4 regions of the Bifidobacterium fermentum genome follow, and region 1 is predicted to be linked to each of the others. Evidence: riboswitches for the same ligand, from Rfam matches in the RefSeq annotation. Region 1 holds a riboswitch; each other region holds the start of a gene.
What was found. Region 1 has a riboswitch for thiamine pyrophosphate ahead of QN062_RS03275 (phosphotransferase enzyme family protein). Riboswitches for the same ligand answer to the same signal wherever they lie in the genome.
Positions count from the first base shown of each region.

Region 2: it holds a riboswitch for thiamine pyrophosphate, as region 1 does, so the genes downstream of both, thiD (bifunctional hydroxymethylpyrimidine kinase/phosphomethylpyrimidine kinase) here and QN062_RS03275 (phosphotransferase enzyme family protein) in region 1, are expected to answer to the same signal.
Region 3: it holds a riboswitch for thiamine pyrophosphate, as region 1 does, so the genes downstream of both, QN062_RS02780 (ECF transporter S component) here and QN062_RS03275 (phosphotransferase enzyme family protein) in region 1, are expected to answer to the same signal.
Region 4: it holds a riboswitch for thiamine pyrophosphate, as region 1 does, so the genes downstream of both, QN062_RS01925 (ECF transporter S component) here and QN062_RS03275 (phosphotransferase enzyme family protein) in region 1, are expected to answer to the same signal.

Region 1 is NZ_CP129683.1:814,444-817,563, reverse strand. It holds gene QN062_RS03275 (phosphotransferase enzyme family protein) at 1-1,163, opposite strand, end outside; TPP riboswitch at 1,225-1,326, opposite strand; gene QN062_RS03270 (DUF2142 domain-containing protein) at 1,714-3,093, shown strand.
Region 2 is NZ_CP129683.1:141,550-144,669, reverse strand. It holds gene thiD (bifunctional hydroxymethylpyrimidine kinase/phosphomethylpyrimidine kinase) at 266-1,192, opposite strand; TPP riboswitch at 1,182-1,282, opposite strand; gene uppP (undecaprenyl-diphosphatase UppP) at 1,375-2,247, opposite strand; gene QN062_RS00535 (fructosamine kinase family protein) at 2,389-3,120, shown strand, end outside.
Region 3 is NZ_CP129683.1:687,674-690,793, forward strand. It holds gene QN062_RS02775 (ATP-binding cassette domain-containing protein) at 1-970, opposite strand, end outside; gene QN062_RS02780 (ECF transporter S component) at 1,028-1,648, opposite strand; TPP riboswitch at 1,702-1,815, opposite strand; gene QN062_RS02785 (glycine rich domain-containing protein) at 2,225-3,120, opposite strand, start outside.
Region 4 is NZ_CP129683.1:481,745-484,864, reverse strand. It holds gene QN062_RS01930 (replication-associated recombination protein A) at 1-1,368, shown strand, start outside; TPP riboswitch at 1,371-1,472, shown strand; gene QN062_RS01925 (ECF transporter S component) at 1,558-2,280, shown strand; gene QN062_RS01920 (Gfo/Idh/MocA family protein) at 2,335-3,120, opposite strand, start outside.

The DNA.
Region 1 (3,120 bases):
AAGCAGACATCGTAGCACCATGCCGCATCGTCGAGCCGATGAACGCCATCCATATAGTATTGGAGCCAGTTCAAGCCTGATTCGGCCTGACATATGGCAAGGAGCTCTGGCAGAATCAGCTTTTCCGCATCCTGCAGAGGTCTGTGGCTGCAATATCCGCGAATGATGGATTCGGCGATATCTGGCCGGCATGCATCCTCGTGACCATCCATCACGGCAACCCATTGAATCGCATGGCGTTCGATGGCCATCGCCAGGTCGAAGACTGCCGTATTCCGGTCCGCCAGACCGAAGTCGATGACCGTTGACGGCGCGTTGCCAGTCCACAGAAAGTTCGAGGTGTGCGGATCGCCATGCGTCCATTGACGATGGAGCTGCCCGTAATGTGCCGCGACCTTACCTGCGTATGGCTGCACGATGTCCAAATCATGAGAAATGTCTCGATTTGTGAGACGAATGTACCTCTGAACTGCTGGACGCCTGGCGACCCAGGATTTCCACGATGCATGGATGTCGTCCGAGGCAAAGAGCCCGAAGGTGTTCGACATGCCGTTCGGCCGCATGCGCGGTTCATCGAAATCTCTGGACGCGGCATCGATCTTCGCCACGGATTCGCCGAGATTCCTGGCCTCTTCAAGCGTTTTCGGAGGATCCCAGCTCAGAGCCTTTCCATATCGGTCCTCGCCGGTCGATGCCATATATGCTTCATATGCAGCGTCGGCAGTGATCGCGACGGTAGCTGTCTGTGGATTGACGCTGTGCTGTTGAGCAACGCTGAGCTGTGGATCGACGTTCAGCATGTCGGTGTTCCCCAGCTCTTCCATCGCAGTAGGAGACACAGAGGCCTCGGGGTTGAAGCGCAGGAACCGCGGGGTGGAAATTCCAGAATGAGACAGAAACTCGGCGTAACGGTGGTATGGCGCAATGGTCTCCACATCACGGACCGTGCGCGAATAGCGCTTGATGAACACCAGACCCCGATCTGTCCGGATCAGCGATGCGGCAGATGTGGGGCGCCCGCTATGGGAGACGATTGACCTGGCACGAAGCGGCTGATCCAAGGCATCGAGAATTCGTTGCGATTCCATCATTTCGATGTCCGGCCAGCGTTGTGCGACGATTTCTAGCTGCGGATTTCCGTCAGAGTCCAAAGGTATCCCCATTCCAGTGCGTTTCGGGCCGTGATGGTGATTCGTTTCACGGCATGCGACCACGCGAGGATATGTAAAGCCTTGCAATGCGTTCGTTCGACGGTATTAGCCGTGTCACGTTCAACGGTCGGAGATCGCTCTCCCTCTCAGCTCGTAAGCTCCCGTGCATGGACATCTCGAGCATAGGCACAGTGCCTGACAGCGCATGCGTCACGAGTCTTTCGACCGACTGGGAGCTGGACTTGGTTTCTGCACTGGATCGATGACGCCAGACATGATTGAGACAGAGAGCCAGGAACGTTCCTGTGTATAAGTCGACATGGTGCGCATTCGTGCGACGCCCATGCAGGGATATGGCTGAGCTGAGGGATGTTGCGTCTGAAGGCGCGGACACGGCATCCAGGGCATCCAGGGCATCGACAGTGGAGGAAATATGCCGTGTCTGCCACGAAGAACGCAGGTATGTGCGATTCATATGGTGCCCTGAATATATTGGATGTGAAACAGACGCCGTGGAACATGCGCGTATCCACGATTCTTCTCAGTAGGAATGGACTTACTTGTGACATCGAACAGAGCACGATTCGGACTTGGCAAATCATCGATGCCTGACTTGATTGTGAGATTGAGGGATTGGCTGCGGGGCAAATCCAAAGTGCTGATTCCGCTCGTCTCATTTCTGATCGTGTGCTGCATTGAAGGCTGTGCGTTCATTGCAACGGTGGGGCCACTGACGATGCCGGACCCGCATCTGCATCTCGGAAGCACCTACGCGCTCGCAACCTTGCAGTCATTCAACTCGACGACGATGGTGGATTCTCCTGATGGTGCCAAGCGTGCGCAAAACCTTGTGGGCGATTCGCGATACATAGATCAGCCGACCGTCTCGAATCAAACCGTCGAAGGAATCGATATCACTGCATTGAAGCGGGATCCGCAGTATGACGCGCAGGTTGAGGCTCTGAACAGCGACGATCATTCAATCGTCCACGTAGCGACGCGAAGCAATCAGTACCTGTTCGTCTCATACCTGCCTCAGGCTATTGGCATGAAATTCGGTCTGCACTTCGGTCTTCGACCATCGGCGGTGCTGAAACTCGCAAGATTGACCAATCTGCTTGCGTTCATGCTTGCCATCGGAATAGCGATAGTCATGATTCCCAGCGGGAAATGGTTCTTCGCGGTGTTCGGATGCCTGCCGTACCCGGTGTTCTGCGCGAGCAGTCTGATGGCCGATGGCCCGGTGATAGGTTACACGGCATGCTTCATCGCGTTGTCACTGTGGCTTTTCGCTAGGAGGAAGCCATTGACGACCGTCTGGTGGGTGCTGCTGATAGTCGCCGCCTTCCTGCAGTGTCTGATGAAGTCGGTCTATGCGCCTGTCATCCTGCTCGTCTTGGCTACCAAGGCATTATCGATGCGTAGAAAGATCATATATGTGCTGTGTGCCTTTATTCCAGCCACCTTGGTGAATCTGTGGTGGGAGAAAACGCATATGCTCGTCATTCTTCCCGATCTCTATGCGGCCAACAAGCAATATGTCATGCATCATCTTGCTGGAACGATCTTTCGATTGGTGGCCGACACACTCGTGCAGACCTTCGACCTCGTCAGCAAGGATCCAACCACGGTGGCCTCCTTGCTGCTGTTGTGCGCGGTCATCCTTTTCTCGGGCAGGCTCAATTCGGAGAGAACGGGCAGGCTCTATGGCAGGAACAGACTCTACGCGCTCTACGCGCTGTCTGGTCTTGCAGCATTCGGGGATCGCTCGCGCTTGTATGGCTCTCACTCCAGGTCACGTGGAACGACCTGTCAGACACGCAGCAGGGACTGGAGCTTGCTGGCTTCCAGATGCGATATCTATATCCGGTGGTGCCCTTGCTGGCGTGCTTGTTCTTCCATGATGGTCAATTCAATTCCGCGCAGTCGGAACCTTCCATGAATTCGACGCAGGACAGCGCCGTGAGAC
Region 2 (3,120 bases), 670 kb from region 1:
AAGGTGCCGTCAAGGTCGAAGATCGCCGCCTTCCCCTCGTTGGGCAAGGTCGGTCCAGAAACGGACTTCGACGCGTCTGACCGCTCCGGGGTGGAATCGGCCGTGAAAGAACTCGCTGCGATGCTCGAGGATGTCTCCTCGGTCATTCTGGATCTGCCCTGCATGGTCTCTCCTTGACATAGCCTGCTGCATTACTGCCATCTTCGCGGGCAGTAATTGAGAAGTGATTGAAATTGGACGAGGCGCTCACTGATGACTGGTTCGTCTACTCGCCGTCCACGTCCCGGCTGGGACTGCCGCCGACCACGGAATCCTTAAGACCATGCTCGTATACATCCCAGAAATGGTTGGTGGGCCCGTTTCCCCTGCCCAGCATGAGCGCGTGCTCTATCGCTACGGTCACATAGCGCTTCGCCCGGGCAATCGCCTGGTTCCGCCCATATCCGAGCGCGAGTTGCGCAGCGATCGCCGAGGAATAGGTGCATCCGGTCCCATGGGTGTTCTTGGTGGGTATGCGCGCAGTCGTGAATTCGTGGAATCCTTCGCCGTCGAACAGAATGTCCTTGGCGTCGCCTTGGGCGTGGCCGCCCTTGACCAGCACGCTTCTGCACCCCATCTTCTGTATGAGCCGAGCGGCCTCTCGCTGGGAATCCAGGTCATCGATGCCGATGCCGCAGATTCTTTCGGCCTCAGGTATGTTGGGCGTCAGCACATCGGCATGGGGAATGACCGTATCGATCAGCGTATCGATGCAGTCCGGATCCATGAGGGCGGCGCCGTTCTTGGCATACATGACCGGATCGATCACCACATGCTCCGGCCTGTATTGGTCGAGCTTGTCAGCGACCGCATGCATGATTTGCGGGCTGTCGAGCATGCCGATCTTGACGGCCCTTGGCACGATGTCCTCGAACACGGCATCGATCTGATCCCTGATGATCTTCACATCGATGTTCTGGACGCTGATGACCCTCGCCGTATTCTCCGCGACGACCGATGTGATTACGGATTCCGCATAGACGCCATTGGCACTCATGGCCTTCACATCTGCCTGCACTCCGGCACCGCCAGAGCAGTCAGATCCTGCGATCGTCAGCACGGGAACCAAATGCGTTCCCTCATACGAGGCCATCACCGGGCCTTGCCCGGCTGCCTCTGGATTATTGATTCGTTCCGTGGCGTTCTCCACCATCGTTCCTCCCTACGCTGGTATTAACCAACAGGTTCTAAGGGTCAGGCACATGCCTATCTCAACTCGAAATGAGTTCCCCTGCAACTTGCGACGCTTCGAAGCTAACCCGCGACACAGACAAGACTGCGAGGCCTAGGAATCGTCGCTTCACCGACGCAAGGTGGAATCAAGCCTTCCGCTGGTCAGCTCTGCGGCCCTGCCATGGGAAGAATCACGCCGGAAACCATCAGGATCGCAACCAGTACGGCGACGACGATTCGATAGATGGCGAAGCCCTTGTACGAGAATGTCGAAATGATCTTGAGGAATGCGATGATGACCATGTACCCGACGATGAAACTCACGAGAGTCGCGCAAATCGTGGCACCCCAGCCAGGGAATCCAGGTTCGGAGGATGCGTCGCCCAAGGCCTTGACGGTTTCCAGGACCGCGGCGCCGAACACGGCAGGAATAGCCATGAGGAAGCTGACTCTGGCAGCCGCCTCGCGCGTATACCCCATGGCGCGGCCGAAGGTGATCGTACCGCCTGACCGCGAAACGCCTGGGATAAGGGCAAGCATCTGTCCAAGTCCGAAGATCGCGGCTTCCTTCATGTTCATGTCATCAAGAGTCTTGATCTGCCTGCTTTTCGCATCGAAGTACCACAGCAGCAGGCCGAATATGATGAGCACGGAAACCGTGATCCACAGATTGCGAAGACTCGTCTCGATGCGCTTTTGGAACAGCACCCCTGCGATCACTATCGGCAGGGTGCCCACGATGATGTACCAGCCCATGGAGGCATCCTTGTCGCCAGACCCAAGACGGCTGTGCATGTCCTTGCCATTGGTGCCGATAAGGCAGCGGTACCAATGGGAGAGAATCCTTGCAATGTCATGACGGAAATACAGCAGAACCGCGGATTCCGTGCCTATCTGAATGATTGCGGTGAAGGCGGCTCCTGGATCGTCTCCGAGAAGAGCTCCAATGATGCGGATGTGCGCACTTGAAGAAACAGGCAGGAATTCAGTCAATCCCTGAATGATGCCGAAAAAAATCGCTTCGAAGAAATTCATAAAGCCTCGTATTGCTGATTGACGAATATGGACATTCCAAATCAAAAGGATACATATACCGCAGGCAATGCGTCCTCATGGGCTCATTGTCGCGCAGAATGCCCACAATGAACGTAAGAATACTACCAAGGAGGTTCCAATATGGCGACATATCGCAAAAGCCGCGCGCATGCTCCGGCCGGCTTCTTTGAATGCGAGGGAAAGGGCCTGAAATGGCTGGGAGAGGCACAATCCCAAGGCGGGCCCCGTGTGGTCGACGTGTATGACTGGGGCAGGGACTATCTCGACATCGAGCGTGTCGACTCAACCTCGCCGACTCCCAAGGCCGCGTACGACTTTGGCGCTGCGCTGGCACACATGCACGACGCAGGTGCCGACCATTTCGGCTCGGCTCCCCGCGACTACTCAGGAACCTGCTACTTCGGACCATTGCAGGATCCGGTTCCGATGGACACTGGCTCCTGGGACACTCCTGCAGAGTACTATGCCGAAGGCCGTCTGCTCCCGATGGTTCGCATGGGCATCGACCGCAGGGCTCTCAACGAGAGCGACCTGCGCCTGACCGAAGAGATCGTCGAGGCTCTTCCCGATCTTCTGGGAGCGGCCAAGGATGACGGTCCATCCCGCGTGCACGGTGACCTATGGAGTGGGAATCTGATGTGGACGGCAGATGGCGGAGAAACGCAAGCGGTTCTGATCGATCCTGCGGCTCACGGAGGTCATCGCGAAGAGGACCTCGCGATGCTGCATCTTTTCGGCGCCTCGTACCTCGAACAGATCGTCGACGGATATCAGTCAGTGCATCGGCTGGCATCCGGTTTCCAGCAGAGATACACCTTGTGGCAGCTCTATCCCATAGCCGGCCACTGCGTG
Region 3 (3,120 bases), 130 kb from region 1:
TGACTCTGTCGATCATGTCTATCCAAGGTTCGGCACGATGCTCGACAAGCACCATCGTCGAATGCTGCGCATGGACGACCTTGCGAACCGCGGCGACTATCTGCTCGACCCCGTCAGGGTCGAGATTCGCAGTCGGCTCGTCGAGCAGCAGAACCTCCGGCCGCATCGCGATCGCACCGGCCAAGGCAAGTCGCTGCATCTGCCCGCCGCTCAGATGCATCGTCGAGCGGTGCAGCTGCACGTCATCGAGGCCGACTTCATGGAGGCACTGCCTGACGCGCTGCCATATCTGCGCCCTGGGAACGTTCATGTTCTCTGGACCGAACGCAACATTGTCACCGAGTCTCTGGAATATCGCCTGAGCATCAGGGTCCTGCAGCACAAGCCCCACCCGGCCCAGTGCATCCGAGACTGGCTGACCTCCGACAAGGATCGCCCCTTCGGTCGTGCCCCCGTCACTGTCGACGAGCTGAGTCGCGTCCTGTCCGGCCTGCCGGTGCCCGGCCTGCCCCTTGAGCCTGCTGCTGCCTTGGCGCAGCTCTGTCGCACGATCGCCTGACTCAGACATGGGTGCCGCAGAGTCACGAACGGCATCCCCTTCCGAATTCGAATCGACATCCGAATTCATGGGCTTCACCGGAGAGGTCTCGACGGCATCGACCCCGAGGAGTCCCGCAGCGCCTTCGAGAATCGTTGACTTACCAATTCCAGAAGCACCCAGCAGCAGCACACGTTCCCCTGCGTGAATCTCAAGGTTCAAGTTGCGCACGGAAAAGTTCCTGCGCGAGGCATGACGATATCCCCAGTTGCGAAAGCTCAGAGGGGCTGCGACTCCTGCCCGGACATCGCCTGCCGCGGCATACGAGTGCCCGCTGGCTGGCTGTCCCGCGTCGGAACGCGGTGAAGCGGCGCGGTCTGCCGTCTGATTCCGGTCAGTGCCGCCGTCCGTTTGATGAGACCTTGCTTGCATGTGAATCGCCACTGCTTCTCTCGTCGTGAATGTTATGGAATGTGTCGGTGCAGCCGTTCAGGCAGTCATGCCACGAACGTCACGGCCCGATGCAAAGCGGTCCAGCGCACCGGTCCGTGCGATGGCGATGTAGAGATTCCACATCAGAACTCCTGCTACGACGACCCCTGAGATGATGGTGGTGAGCAGGTTGATGAAGCCGTAGGATCCACCCCAGTCGATGGCCTGGAGATTCGTGAAGAAGGTGTATCCCCAGCATCCGATGCCTGCAAGAAGCCCAGACAGTGCGCTCACTGCGAGGTTCCAACTGCGATACATGAAGATGAGGAATGCGATTTCAGCCATGGCACCCTGCACCAGACCGATGTAGAGGGTCGATATGCCCCAAGCGTTGCCGAGGATCGCCTCGAGGACGGCGGCGACCACTTCGGCATAGACCGCGGCGCCAGGCTTGCGAACGATGATTGCGGCCAAAGGACCTGCAAAGAGCCACAGACCATTCAGAAGACCTGAAAGCCCTGGGATGACGCTCTCCATTGGTGTGCCAATGACGTTCCACAGCAGTGCAGCAGCCCAGAAAATCAGTGAACTGACCACGCCGATGACGGATGCGACCGCTATGTCAACCACGCGCCAGCGCAGGGATGGGTGTGAGGTCTTCTGTATTGCCGATGTCATGATATGTGCCTTAATCTCTCTCGTATGCATCTCTGATGTGCATATCCCGAAAGGCACGGGAAAGATGGACTTCCGTGCGCCGGCATTACCCGGTATACGTTCGTTCGGTCGAGGCTTCGCCTCATCTCAGCCATCCACTGTTCTGGACAGCCCCCGTGTCTGAAAACGATAATAACCTATCCCCTGACCAAGCTCGTATCCCTTCATGGCCGCAAGGCTGAACGGCCGAAAGGCCACATGAACTCATGAATGCATGAGCGCATGTCTGGACGGTAGCGCGGCAGTGCGGCTGCATGGATGCATAACCCATTATCATCTCAATGACCGATTACCATCTCATCATTTCTCAGCACATGACCAGTTGTGGGCACATGCCGTCCCTTCGCAGTCGGGTTTGCGAGTTTTTGGCACTTGCCGAAGTATCAAAGCCCCAGAAGCCGCATACCTGCGACCGGATCAGGCCGAAAATCGGGGTTTGTACTTTGGCAAGTGCCAAAAACTTGCAAGCGCCGCGTGAGAACTCGTCCAGAGCGGTCTGGAGCAGACTTGAAACGGTTTAGAGCGGTCTGGAACGGTCTAGAGCAGGGTGATTCGGGCGTGGCCGTCGCCCGCGTTGCCGGTCATCTGGGAGCCGTCGCTCTTGCTCCAGTCGGGCATGGACTCGTTTCCGGCCTTCATCGCATAGCTGGTGAACCGGTATTCCCGTCCATCGATGACCTGCGTGGCACGGTCGGCGGGAGAGTCGGTCGCAGGGCGGTGCGTCCTGGGATTGCCGGCGTTCGCGGCCGAAGTGTCCGACAGCGCGACCGCACCCGGATAGCCCGAGATGAACGAGGAACCACCGGCACCCCCCACAAGACGTGAATCACCTACCTGTCCACCGCAGCCACCTCCGTACCATCCTGCACCGCCACCATAATATCCGCCCGTCCCGCCGACACCAAAACCCCCAGTCCATGCGACTGTGGCATTTGATCCCACCCCGCCCGATGTCTGGCTTCCACCCTGGCTTCGATTCGCAGCAGAGATGTTCTGCTGGCTCGGTATGTTGGTGGTCGTCGATCCCATCAAGCCAGTGAGTCCACCGCCATCGCCAGCATTGATGTGAGAACTCCCGTATGTCGAAATGCCACCGCCACTCCCAGCAACCATGATTCTCGAATTCAATCCCAAAGCATCGTCCCAGTTGCCTCCTAGCATTCTGAAATCCGTGGCACCGCCACCACCACTGTTGCCTCCATTGAACCCATTAGCAGGGCCGCCGACGTATACGAAAACTTCCATGCCCTTGCGAAGGAACACGTTCCCAACCGTGTAGGCACCGACGGAAATTCTTGCTCCGCTGGAATATCCCTTCGCTCCCCATGCTTCGAGTTGGTAGACGCCGTCGACGGGCGCGGTGAACGCCTGCACGCTGCCGGTCATGGCGTAGTCCCATCGCAGGACGCTGTCATCGTAGCCATCGTGATACG
Region 4 (3,120 bases), 330 kb from region 1:
GACATTCCCGATGATGCGATGACCCGCCCACTTGCCGTGAGAATGAGACCGACCTCACTGACCGAGGTGCTTGGCCAATCCGCGGCACTGAAGGCCGGTTCACCATTGCAGCGTCTGGCAATGCCAGCGTCGCAGGGCTCGGTGACTTCGCCCAGCTCGGTAATATTGTTCGGTCCTCCAGGGGTTGGGAAGACGACGCTTGCCTACATCGTCGCCCATCAGTCCGAACGTGAATTCGAAGAGCTCTCCGCGGTCACCTCGGGAGTGAAGGACGTGCGCGAGGTGCTTGCGCGGGCGCGTGAGCGACTGGTCACCGAGGGGAGGGAAACGGTCCTCTTCATCGACGAGGTGCATCGTTTCTCCAAATCCCAGCAGGACGCATTGCTGCCCAGCGTCGAAAACCGGGATGTCACCTTCATCGCCGCAACCACGGAGAATCCCAGTTTCTCCGTCATCTCGCCGCTGCTGTCACGTTCGGTCGTCGTCAAGCTCGATGCCTTGGACGATGAGGATCTCTCATCCCTGGTCCATAGGGCTGTGAAAGACAGTCGGGGACTGAACGACCAGGTCAGGATCGAGGAGGAATCGGTAGATCAGATAGTGCGGCTGTCAGGAGGGGACGCGCGCAAGGCCCTTACGATTCTGGAAGCTGCGGCGGGTGCGCTGACAGGCGACAGGAAGCGCAAGAAGGGTTCCAGAAAGCCGATCATCAAGCCTGATGTCGTCTCGTCCGTCATGGACGTGGCGACCGTCCGCTATGACAGGCAGGGCGATGACCACTATGATGTCATCAGCGCGTTCATCAAGTCGATGCGCGGTTCGGACGTCGACGCCGCGCTGCACTATCTTGCGAGAATGATTCGAGCAGGGGAGGACCCGCGCTTCATCGCAAGACGCATCATGATTGCCTCGGCGGAGGAAGTCGGCATGGCAGCTCCGCAGATTCTGCAGACAACCGTTGCCGCGGCTCAGGCGGTCGCGATGATTGGCATGCCAGAGGCCCGCATCATTCTCGCCGAGGCTGTGGTGGCGGTTGCGACGGCACCAAAGTCAAACGCAAGCTACAAGGCCATGGATGACGCACTTGCAGATGTGGATGCAGGCCGCATTGGCGAGGTGCCGCTGCACCTGCGAAACGCTCCGACAAAGTTGATGAAGGCATGGGGCAACCATAAGGGCTACCAATATGCCCACGATGCTCCTGGCGCGGTCGCGGCGCAGGAATATATGCCCAAGGAGCTCGAAGGCCGTGAATACTATCATCCCAACGATCGTGGCTACGAACATGAGATCGGGCCAAGACTCAAGCGCATCCGTGAGATTCTGCACGGCGACGATCCCACTGGTCCAGACCGGAACCTATCGTGATTGCTGCAAGACACGGGAGCTGGAAAGCTGAGAGGGAGACATAGTCTCCGACCGTTGAACGTGAAGCGGCTAATACCGTCGAACGAAGTCAATTCCTATCTTGGTAATCCTTCTCGTGATACCTATGTCTGAACCCGCTGCGCTTCGCAAGGAACCATGCCCGTTCGGACGAGATTATCGGAGGAGTGCATGTCTGCATCAACGCAACAGAAAACCGACAGTTCCATCTCGACCGTGACATCGGTCGAAGACGCGGCTGTTCCACGAGCGTCCGTGACACCAGACCTGAATCGGCATGGAAATGCCAGGCGCATCCTGCATACCCGATGGCGTCCCATCGACATCACCGTCGCATCGGTCATTGCCGTCGCATCAGGTCTCGTCTTCTGGATGTTCGACCTGGTGGTAACCGCGCCAGCCGCCTTCCTTGAGGGTCTGATTCCTGGATTTTCGGGAATAATAAGCGGATTCTGGTATATTGCCGGCCCGCTTGCCATGCTCATCGTTCGCAAGCCGGGCGCCGCCATCTATGCAGAGACGATCGGCGGGTTGCTTGAACTCGCATTCGGCAACCAATGGGGATTCTCAGGCTCGCTTGTCGCCGGACTCGTTCAGGGGATCTTCAGTGAGCTTGTCTTTGCAATCCTGCTCTATCGCATATGGAATGCGTGGTCGACGGCATTGTGCGGTCTGGTGACGGGTCTGGGCGGGTCGTTGTATTCCTTGTTCGTCCTGCAGTCAGGCCTACATCCGACAGGCGGCTATGTGATCACCAATGTCATGTCCAACTGCATCTCGGGAGCCATCATTTCCGGCATCCTGATGTGGTATCTCTTCCTGGCGATAGCGAAGACGGGGGCGCTGTCGCATTTCGCCTCAGGACGCATGATATTCGACTCAGAGACCAGGTGAGCGTCAGGAAGCTCGACACTCACCGGACAGCATCTTGGATGGAAAGGGAAGGCGTCACTCCTCGAATGGGTATGTCATTCCCCAGATGTCCCTGATGCTGTCTTCCAACGAAACCATGCGCAATGTATCCTCATGCGTCATTTCAGGGCACTGGCTCTCTCCGTCGAGAATCGCATTCGCAGCCGATGCGACTTCATACTCATAGCCGGTAAGCTGGCGCGGCATATCGATATGCCGTACATGACGATGCCCATCCTCATAGATGTCAATGCCATCGATGTCATTGATGTTGCTGCATATCATGTATCCCTTGCTGCCCCATATGATGCCCTGTGCATCGCTCATGCCAAGCATCGAGCAGCTTGCGACTCCCATGTGTCCGTTCGCATAATGCAGCGTCGTCGAGCTCTGCGCATCGACTCCGGTCTCGAAGAACGAGGCGCTGCTCTCAAGCGACGAAATCTGCTGCGGTCCCAGGACCATGTCGATGAAGTTCAGTGGGTAGATGCCGACGTCAAGCAATGCTCCGCCAGCCAGATCCGGATCCACCAATCGCTTCACTCCGGTCAACGGGTAGCCCAGATTGGCCGTCACGGCCGTCACGTCACCGATGGCGTTGGATAGCAGCAGATCATCGATGATGGTGCGCGAAGGCATGTATCGTGTCCATATCGCCTCGGTGCAGAGCATGCCTGTGGATTCCGAAACTCCAAGAGCCGCGTCGGCCTGCTCGCGGTTCGCGGTGAAGGACTTTTCGACAAGGACATTCTTGCCGTGCTTCATGCATAGGATTGCCTGTTCGGCATGAAAGTTGTGAGGTGTCGCAATGTACACCAGATC